Kineococcus endophyticus: one gene and its partners. The protein of the gene in region 1 binds, or shares a complex with, the protein of each later gene. Links are inferred from orthologs where the notes say so. Each region holds a gene or a part of one and is shown in the gene's direction. Other genes may lie near its edges.

What was found.
Region 2: rpmE (region 1) and rpmJ share a complex: the UniProt entries of both Bacillus subtilis proteins name them as parts of the 50S ribosomal subunit. The link is inferred for Kineococcus endophyticus from one-to-one orthologs.
Region 3: rpmE (region 1) and rplI share a complex: the UniProt entries of both Bacillus subtilis proteins name them as parts of the 50S ribosomal subunit. The link is inferred for Kineococcus endophyticus from one-to-one orthologs.

What each region holds. Positions count from the first base shown.
Region 1 is NZ_JBFNQN010000011.1:172,938-176,350, forward strand. The notes cover bases 184-3,114. They hold rpmE (50S ribosomal protein L31), read left to right. Parts: upstream 184-1,506; coding sequence 1,507-1,722; downstream 1,723-3,114. Other genes in these bases: rho (transcription termination factor Rho), read left to right, coding at 184-1,369; prfA (peptide chain release factor 1), read left to right, coding at 1,814-2,875; AB1207_RS16655 (ArsR/SmtB family transcription factor), read left to right, coding at 3,011-3,114. Also shown: more of rho, read left to right, coding at 1-183; more of AB1207_RS16655, read left to right, coding at 3,115-3,413. UniProt on the Bacillus subtilis protein: Binds the 23S rRNA. While neither of the L31 paralogs is essential, this protein seems to function as the main L31 protein.
Region 2 is NZ_JBFNQN010000003.1:300,815-303,823, forward strand. The notes cover bases 254-3,009. They hold rpmJ (50S ribosomal protein L36), read left to right. Parts: upstream 254-1,452; coding sequence 1,453-1,566; downstream 1,567-3,009. Other genes in these bases: map (type I methionyl aminopeptidase), read left to right, coding at 254-997; infA (translation initiation factor IF-1), read left to right, coding at 1,170-1,391; rpsM (30S ribosomal protein S13), read left to right, coding at 1,754-2,134; rpsK (30S ribosomal protein S11), read left to right, coding at 2,225-2,632; AB1207_RS05710 (DNA-directed RNA polymerase subunit alpha), read left to right, coding at 2,782-3,009. Also shown: AB1207_RS05680 (adenylate kinase), read left to right, coding at 1-173; more of map, read left to right, coding at 182-253.
Region 3 is NZ_JBFNQN010000006.1:74,964-77,922, forward strand. Bases 254-2,959 are described here. They hold rplI (50S ribosomal protein L9), read left to right. Parts: upstream 254-1,233; coding sequence 1,234-1,686; downstream 1,687-2,959. Other genes in these bases: rpsF (30S ribosomal protein S6), read left to right, coding at 254-343; AB1207_RS09745 (single-stranded DNA-binding protein), read left to right, coding at 343-918; rpsR (30S ribosomal protein S18), read left to right, coding at 983-1,219; AB1207_RS09760 (SulP family inorganic anion transporter), read right to left, coding at 1,761-2,959. Outside these bases: more of rpsF, read left to right, coding at 47-253. UniProt on the Bacillus subtilis protein: Binds to the 23S rRNA.

The sequences.
Region 1 (3,413 bases):
TCGCTCCGACAACCGTCCCGAGGGCCGCGAGGACCGGAGCGAGCGTTCCGGCGACCGCACGGAGCGCACCGAGCGTCCGCAGGCCGCGCAGAACGGGCCGGACGACTTCGACGGCGAGGGCGGCCGCCGCGGCCGTCGCAACCGCTACCGCGACCGCAAGGGCCGCCGCGGCGGCCGTGACGGCGGCGGCGCGCCCGAGGTCGACGAGAACGTCTCCGAGGACGACGTCCTGCTGCCCGTCGCGGGCATCCTCGACGTCCTCGACAACTACGCGTTCATCCGCACCTCCGGCTACCTCGCCGGCGCGAACGACGTCTACGTCTCCCTCGGCCAGGTGAAGAAGAACAACCTGCGCCCCGGCGACGCCGTCACCGGTGCGGTCCGTCAGCCCCGCGAGGGTGAGCAGACGGGGGCCCGCGCGAAGTTCAACGCGCTCGTCCGCGTCGACACCGTCAACGGCGCGGCGCCCGAGCAGGCCCGGCACCGTCCGGAGTTCACGAAGCTGACGCCGCTGTACCCGCAGGAGCGGCTCCGCCTGGAGACCGAGCCCAACGTCCTGACGACGCGCATCATCGACCTGATGTCGCCGCTCGGGAAGGGGCAGCGCGGTCTGATCGTCGCGCCGCCGAAGGCGGGGAAGACGATGGTCATGCAGGCCATCGCCAACGCGATCACGACGAACAACCCCGAGTGCCACCTCATGGTCGTCCTCGTGGACGAGCGGCCCGAAGAGGTCACCGACATGCAGCGGACGATCAAGGGTGAGGTCATCGCCTCCACCTTCGACCGTCCCGCGTCGGACCACACGGCCGTCGCCGAGCTCGCCATCGAGCGGGCCAAGCGCCTCGTGGAGCTCGGCAACGACGTCGTCGTGCTGCTGGACTCCCTGACCCGCCTGTCCCGCGCCTACAACATCTCGGCGCCCGCCAGCGGCCGCATCCTGTCCGGTGGTGTCGACGCCTCGGCGTTGTACCCGCCGAAGCGGTTCTTCGGGGCGGCCCGCAACGTCGAGAACGGCGGCTCGCTGACGATCCTGGCCTCGGCCCTGGTCGAGACGGGCTCGAAGGCCGACGAGGTCATCTTCGAGGAGTTCAAGGGCACCGGGAACATGGAGGTCCGCCTGTCGCGCCAGCTGGCCGACAAGCGCATCTTCCCCGCCGTCGACGTGCCGGCCTCCGGCACGCGGCGCGAGGAGATCCTCATGTCCCGCGAGGAGCTGCAGACCGTCTGGAAGCTGCGCCGCGTCGTCACCGCGCTCGACGCGCAGGCCTCCATCGAGCTGCTGCTCGACCGCCTCAAGAAGACCCGCAGCAACCTCGAGTTCCTGCACCAGGTCCAGACGTCCACCCCGCTGGTCAACAAGGACTGACGGGAACATCCCCGGGGGGCCGCCGGTTGTGAAGGACCGGCGGCTTCCTGTGGGAGACTGCTTTGACACCGCAGGCACCGGCTCACGCCAGCAGGATCGGCGACCCGGTGCCGACTGAGCGCCTTGAGGAGAGAACCATGAAGGCTGGGATCCACCCGGACTACGTCGAGACCCAGGTCACCTGCACCTGCGGCGCGACGTTCACCACCCGCAGCACCGAGAAGAGCGGCGAGATGCGCGCCGACGTGTGCAGCGCCTGCCACCCCTTCTACACGGGCAAGCAGAAGATCCTGGACACCGGTGGCCGCGTGGCCCGCTTCCAGCAGCGCTACGGCAAGAAGACCGCCAAGTAGTCCGCTCGCAGCGCCGGTCCCACCGCCCCACGGGGTGGAGGGGCCGGCGCTGTCGCGTTCCCACCCCACCCCGTCCTCTCAGGAGCTCTGCGTGTTCGAGACCGTCCAGCCGCTGCTCGACGAGCACGCCGAGCTCGAACGCCGCCTGGGCGACCCCGCCGTGCACGCCGACGCAGGACTGGCCCGCCGGCTCGGCCGGCGCTACGCCGAGCTGCAGCAGGTCGTCGAGGCGCACACCGCCTGGCGTGCGGCCACGGACGACGCCGAGGCCGCCCGCGAGCTGGCCGCCGAAGACCCCGGTTTCGCCGCCGAGCTGCCGGTGCTCGAGCAGGCGGCCACGGACGCGGGTGAGCGGTTGCGCCGCGTCCTCCTGCCGCGCGACCCCGACGACGCCCGCGACGTGATCCTCGAGATCAAGGCCGGTGAGGGCGGGGAGGAGTCCGCCCTCTTCGCCGGGGACATGCTGCGCATGTACCTGCGGTACGCCGAGCAGCGCGGCTGGGCGACCGAACTGCTCGACGCCACCCCCAGCGACCTCGGCGGCTACAAGGACGTGTCCGTGGCCGTGAAGAGCCGCGGTGCCGCGGCCGAGGGCGTCTGGCACCGCCTGAAGTACGAGGGCGGGGTCCACCGCGTCCAGCGCGTCCCCGTCACGGAGTCCCAGGGGCGCATCCACACGTCGGCGGTCGGGGTGCTCGTGGTCCCCGAGGCCGAGGAGGTCGAGGTGGACGTGGACCCGAACGACCTGCGGATCGACGTCTTCCGCTCGTCGGGCCCCGGCGGTCAGAGCGTCAACACCACCGACTCCGCCGTGCGCATCACCCACCTGCCCACCGGCATCGTCGCCAGCTGCCAGAACGAGAAGTCTCAGCTGCAGAACAAGGAGTCGGCGCTGCGGATCCTGCGCGCCCGGCTGCACGCGGTGGCCCAGGAAGCCGCGGACGCGGAGGCGTCGGCCGCCCGCCGGTCCCAGGTGCGCACCGTCGACCGCTCCGAGCGCATCCGCACGTACAACTACGGCGAGAACCGCATCGCCGACCACCGCACGGGCTTCAAGGCGTACAACCTCGACACGGTGCTCGACGGCGAGCTCGACCCCGTCATCCAGTCGGCCATCGACGCCGACGAGGCCGCCCAGCTCGCCGCCCCCTGACCTCAGGCCCCGTTCCCTCGTGGAAAACACACTTTCCGCCCTCGACATCGGCGTGTCGAGGGCGGAAAGAGTGTTTTCCACGAGCCTCGCGCCACGGGGATGCGTAGTCGCTACGGTTGTGCGTAGGATCGACGCGTGGACGACGAACGGTGGGCCCTCCTCGAGAAGCGCCTCGCGGCGCTCGAGGCCCGCGTCGCCGACGGGGCGGACCCCCGGGACGACGACACCTTCTGGGCGCTGCGGGAGCTGAAGCGGCAGGCGGAGGGGCGCTCGCACGTCCTCTTCACCGGCAGCGTCACGCTGCCCACGGGCGCGCAGTACGAGTGGCAGGAGACCGTCGAGGTGTCCTCGATGCTCGAGGCCGACCCGACGCAGGCCGTCGCCGCGCTGTCCGCCCTGGCCCACCCGGTCCGTCTGCAGCTGCTGCACAAGGTGCTCCACGGCCGGCGCACCGTCCCGGAGCTGGGGGAGGGCCTCGGCACCTCCGGTCAGCTCTACCACCACCTGCGCCAGCTCGTCGCCGAAGGCTGGCTGACCA
Region 2 (3,009 bases), on another replicon or contig:
GCGACGACACCGAGGACGTCATCCGCACCCGCCAGCAGGTCTACCTCGACCAGACCGCCCCGCTCGTGGAGGTCTACTCCGAGCGCGGCCTGCTGCGGTCGGTGGACGGGCTGGGGGAGATCTCGTCGGTGACCGAGCGCCTCGTCAAGGCCCTCGACCTGCCCGACGCCTGAGGCCGCCGGTGGTGTTCGGACGTGAACGGGTGGAGTACAAGACCCCCGAGCAGGTGCGCGCCATGCGCAAGGCCGGCCTGCTGACGTACGCCGCGCTGGAGAGCGTGCGCTCGGCCCTGCGGCCGGGCGTCACCCTCGCGGAGCTGGACGCCCTGGGTGCGGAGGTCATCCGCACCGGGGGAGGCACGTCGAACTTCCTGGGCTACCACGGGTACCCCAAGACGCTGTGCATCTCGGTGAACGAGGTCGTCGTCCACGGCATCCCGGGCGACCAGGTCCTCGCCGAGGGCGACGTCGTCTCCGTCGACGGCGGGTGCGTCGTCGACGGGTGGCACGGGGACTCGGCCTTCACGGCCATCGTGGGGGAGCCGGTCGACCCGGCCGACGCCGAGCTCGTCGAGATCACGCGCACCGCGCTGTGGGCCGGCATTGCCGCCCTCGACGCCCGTGGCCGCGTCGGCGACGTCGGTGCGGCCGTGGAGGACGCGGTCGACGGTCGCCTGGGCATCGTCGACGGCTACACCGGGCACGGCATCGGGACGGCCATGCACATGGCCCCCGAGGTCCTCAACTACCGGGTGCGCGAGAAGGGGCCGAAGGTCAAGCCCGGCCTCGTCCTGGCCATCGAGCCCATGTGCACCCGCGGCGGCATCGAGACCGACGTCCTCGCCGACGACTGGACCGTCGTGACGTCCGACGGGACCCGCGCCGCGCACTGGGAGCACACCGTCGCCGTCCTCGACGAGGGCCTGTGGGTGCTGACCGCGCCCGACGGGGGAGCCTCCGAGCTCGCCGCGTACGGCATCACCGTCCCCGAGGGCTGAACCGCCCCGGACGCGACCGGTTGCGCTGCAAGGGGGACGAGCGGCATGATCGCCCGATTTCGCCCTCGGCGCGCCGTCGCGTAAGCTTGACCGTCGGTCCGCCATGCCTCCCGTTGGGTCCACCAGCGGGGCCGGGCTGACTCCAACCGACACTTGATGAAAAGCGGAGGACATGCCGAAGAAGGACGGCGTCATCGAGATCGAAGGCACCGTGATCGAAGCCCTGCCGAACGCGATGTTCCGCGTCGAGCTGAGCAACGGTCACAAGGTGCTCGCCCACATCTCCGGGAAGATGCGTCAGCACTACATCCGCATCCTCCCCGAGGACCGGGTGGTCGTCGAGCTCAGCCCCTACGACCTGTCCCGCGGGCGCATCGTCTACCGCTACAAGTGACCACCCACTGGCCGCCGGCCCGTCCCGAGCTCGGGGCGGGTTCAGCACGACCGGAGACACGATGAAGGTCAAGCCGAGCGTCAAGAAGATCTGCGACAAGTGCAAGGTGATCCGCCGTCACGGGCGGGTCATGATCATCTGCGACAACCTGCGCCACAAGCAGCGCCAGGGCTGACGCAGCGGGTCACACCGCCGCACGACCCGCAGTCCTCGCCGAGGACGCGCACCCCATACGCAGGACCCGCCGACCGCGCCCGTCAGGGCCGGTGCGGTGACACCCCCGGTCGGAGGCCGGGGACCCGCTCGAGACGGCGGGACCGGTCCTGTGGCAGACCTCCGCGACAGAAGAGGGACCATCCCGCATGGCACGTCTCGTCGGCGTCGACCTCCCCCGCGAAAAGCGGCTGGAGATCGCGCTCACGTACATCTACGGCGTCGGTCGCACCCGCGCCCAGGAGACCCTGGCCGCGACGGGCGTCAGCCCGGACCTGCGCGTCCGGGACCTGACGGACGACGACCTGGTCGCGCTGCGCGACCACATCGAGGGCAACTACCGCGTCGAGGGTGACCTCCGCCGCGAGGTGGCCGCCGACATCCGCCGCAAGGTGGAGATCGGTTGCTACGCCGGTCTGCGGCACCGCCGCGGCCTGCCCGTCCGCGGGCAGCGCACCAAGACCAACGCGCGCACCCGCAAGGGCCCGAAGCGCACCGTGGCCGGCAAGAAGAAGGCCGGTCGCAAGTAAGCAGTGCGCGGCCCCCCACCGGGTCGCCTCGCGAACCCCAGGGTTCGCCCTCGAAGCCAGTCGTCGCAGTCCACCAGGAGTCCGGAGAGCATGCCTCCCAAGAGCCGTCAGGCCAGTGCGACGCGCAAGCCGCGTCGCAAGGAGAAGAAGAACGTCGCGCACGGCCACGCGCACATCAAGTCGACGTTCAACAACACGATCGTCTCGATCACCGACCCGACGGGCGCGGTCATCGCGTGGGCGTCGGCCGGTCAGGTCGGGTTCAAGGGGTCCCGCAAGTCGACCCCCTTCGCCGCGCAGATGGCCGCCGAGGCGGCCGCCCGTCGTGCGCAGGAGCACGGCATGCGCAAGGTCGACGTCTTCGTCAAGGGCCCGGGTTCGGGCCGCGAGACCGCGATCCGCTCGCTCCAGGCCACCGGCCTGGAGGTCGGCGCGATCCAGGACGTGACCCCCAGCCCGCACAACGGCTGCCGTCCGCCCAAGCGTCGGCGCGTCTGACGAGGGTGCGGCCCTGACCCCCACCGTCGCGGTGGGGGTCGGGGCCGTCCCGATCGGAACCCAGTTCTAGCAGTCAGACCCCGTCGGCGGACCGATGTCGACGGGCGTGCGGGGCGTCATATGGCGGACGCCCGCGGGAAGGAACCTCCGTGCTGATCGCACAGCGCCCCACCCTCACCGAGGACGTCGTCGACGAGTACCGCTCGCGCTTCGTCATCGAACCCCTCGAGCCCGGCTTCGGGTACACCCTCGGCAACTCGCTGCGCCGCACCCTGCTGTCGTCCATCCCGGGCGCCGCGGTGACGAGCCTGCGCATCGACGGTGTGCTCCACGAGTTCACCTCCGTGCCGGGTGTGAAGGAGGACGTCACCGAGATC
Region 3 (2,959 bases), on another replicon or contig:
CTGCCACGGAAAGACCGTGGCCGCCTGAGACCGAAGGAGGTGGGGAATGAGCGCGCGTCAGTACGAGCTCATGGTGATCCTCGACGCGGAGCTGGAAGAGCGGACCGTCGGTCCCTCGCTCGACCGCTTCCTCAACGTGGTTCGCCAGGGTGGTGGCGAGGTCGGCAAGGTCGACATCTGGGGCCGCCGCCGGCTCTCCTACGACATCAAGAAGAAGTCCGAGGGCATCTACGCCGTCGTCGAGCTCACCACCGAGCCCGCCGTCGCGCAGGAGCTCGACCGTCAGCTGAACCTCAACGAGAGCGTTCTGCGGACCAAGCTGCTGCGAGCCGAGGCTGCCTGATGGCGGGTGAAACCGTCATCACGCTGATCGGGAACCTCACGAACGACCCCGAACTGCGCTTCACCCCCTCCGGTGCGGCGGTGGCCAACTTCACGGTCGCCTCCACGCCCCGCTCCTTCGACCGTCAGTCGAACGAGTGGAAGGACGGCGAGACGCTGTTCATGCGCTGCGCGATCTGGCGGGAGGCGGCGGAGAACGTCGCCGAGTCGCTGACGCGGGGCACGCGGGTCGTGGTGACCGGTCGGCTGCAGTCGCGCACCTTCGACACGAAGGAAGGCGAGAAGCGCACCGTCATCGAGATGCAGGTCGACGAGGTCGGCCCCTCGCTCCGCTACGCCACGGCGAAGGTCAACAAGACCTCGCGCGGTGGTTCCGGCGGCGGCGGTGGTTTCGGTGGCGGCGGCGGGTTCTCCGGCGGCGGCAACGGCGGCGGTGGCGGCGGCGGTTGGGGTGGGAACTCCGGCGGCGGCGCACCGCAGCAGCAGGACGACCCCTGGGCCACCGGCCCGTCCGGCGGGAGCCAGGGCGGCGGCGGCGGTTGGGGCGGCGCGTCGAACGACGACCCGCCCTTCTGACAGCTCTGAACACCATTCCATCCCAGGTCTGACGCCTGGGCTCTCACGAGAGGGGAGCACCACGATGGCCAAGGTGCCCGTGCGCAAGCCCAAGAAGAAGCAGAACCCGCTGAAGGCCGCCAAGATCGAGGCGGTCGACTACAAGGACACGGCGCTCCTGCGCAAGTTCATCTCCGACCGCGGCAAGATCCGTGCGCGTCGGGTGACGGGCGTGTCCGTCCAGGAGCAGCGTCAGATCGCCAAGGCGATCAAGAACGCTCGTGAGATGGCGCTGCTGCCCTACAGCAGCTCCGCGCGCTGAGAAGGGGTCACGAGATGAAGCTCATCCTCACCCACGAGGTCACCGGCCTCGGGACCCCCGGCGACGTCGTCGAGGTCAAGGACGGCTACGGCCGCAACTTCCTGCTGCCCCGCAACCTGGCCACCCCGTGGACCAAGGGCGCGGAGAAGCAGATCGACGTGATCCGCAAGGCCCGCAAGGCCCGCGAGATCGCCTCGCTCGACGACGCCAAGGCCGTCAAGCAGTCGCTCGAAGCCCGCACGGTGGCCTTCGCCGCCCGGGCCGGCCGCGGCGGTCGCCTCTTCGGCGCCGTCACCCCGGCCGACGTGGCGCAGGCGGTCTCGGCCGCCGGTGGCCCGTCGATCGACAAGCGCAAGGTCGAGATCCTGCAGCCGATCAAGACGACCGGTACGCACAAGGCTCTCGTCCGCCTGCACGCGGACGTCTCCGCGACGGTGACCATCGACGTCGTCGAGGCCACCGCCTGAGTCGGGTCTGCTGAACGACCGGAGGCCGGTCGCACCCCCTGGGTGCGGCCGGCCTCCGTCGTCCGTGCGGTGCGTCAGGCCTGGTGGACGGGCTCCGGCTCCCGGTCGGCGGTGCGGACGCTGACCTGGGCGCCGCGGGCCTCCCGCTGTTCGACGAAGGTGTCGAGCGCCTCCCGGCAGGCCCGGTCGAGCTTGTCGGGCTCGGCCAGGTGCACGGTCAGCGGACGGTCCACCGGTACCGCCTCGAGGGTGTCGGCCAGCTGCGGCAGCCGGACGAAGGTCGCCGAGCCGGAGACCTCCAGGTGCACCTCGTCGGCCTCCTCGCGGACCCGCGTCCGCAGGCTGCTGGCCTGGACGGCGGCCTTGACGAGGGACAGCACGAGACCGACGGCGACGCCCTCCAGCAGGTTCAGCGTGAGGATGGCGACAATCGTCGCGGCGGTGATCGCCACCTCGCTGCGCGAGGTCCGCCACAGGGTCCGGAACGGGATGCCGGCGACGAGCTTCCACCCGGCCTGGACGAGGACGGCGGCCAGCGCGGCCATCGGCACGAGGCCGAGGAGCGCCGGGGCGGCGAGCGCGAAGACGGCGAGCCAGACGCCGTGCAGGACGCCAGAGGCCTTGGTCTTGGCGCCGGAGTTCACGTTGGCGGAGCTGCGGACGATGACGGCCGTCATGGGCAGGGCCCCGAGCAGCCCGCAGACGCCGTTGCCGACGCCCTGCGCGACGAGCTCCTTGTCGTACTCGGTGCGCGGGCCCGTGTGCATCCGGTCGATCGCCGAGGCCGAGAACATGCTCTCCGCGCTGGCGATGAGCGCGACGGTGACGGCGGCGCCGAGGACGGCCAGCGGGGCGAGGCCCTCCAGCGAGGCGGGCGTCAGCGGCGTCACGACCGACAGCAGCGACTGGACCTCCACGCGGTCGACGTCCAGCCCGGCCGCGACCGTCACGACGGTGGCCAGCAGGACCGCGACGAGCGGTCCGGGGACGATGCGCAGCCGGGCGGGGGCGTGCTTCCACAGCCGCAGGACGAGCAGCGAGCCGACGCCGACCCCCAGGGCGGTCAGCGCGCGCGGGTCGCCGGGCAGGCTCGCGAGCGCCGCCGGGTAGCCGGCGACGTTGGCGACGGGGTTGCCCTCCTGAGGCCGGTCGGCGAGCAGGTAGACCTGGCCGAGGACGAGCGTGAGCCCGATCCCGGCGAGCATGCCCTGGACGACCGCCGTGGAGACGGCGCGGAACCAGCGGCCGAGGCGCGCGAGTCCCAGACCGACCT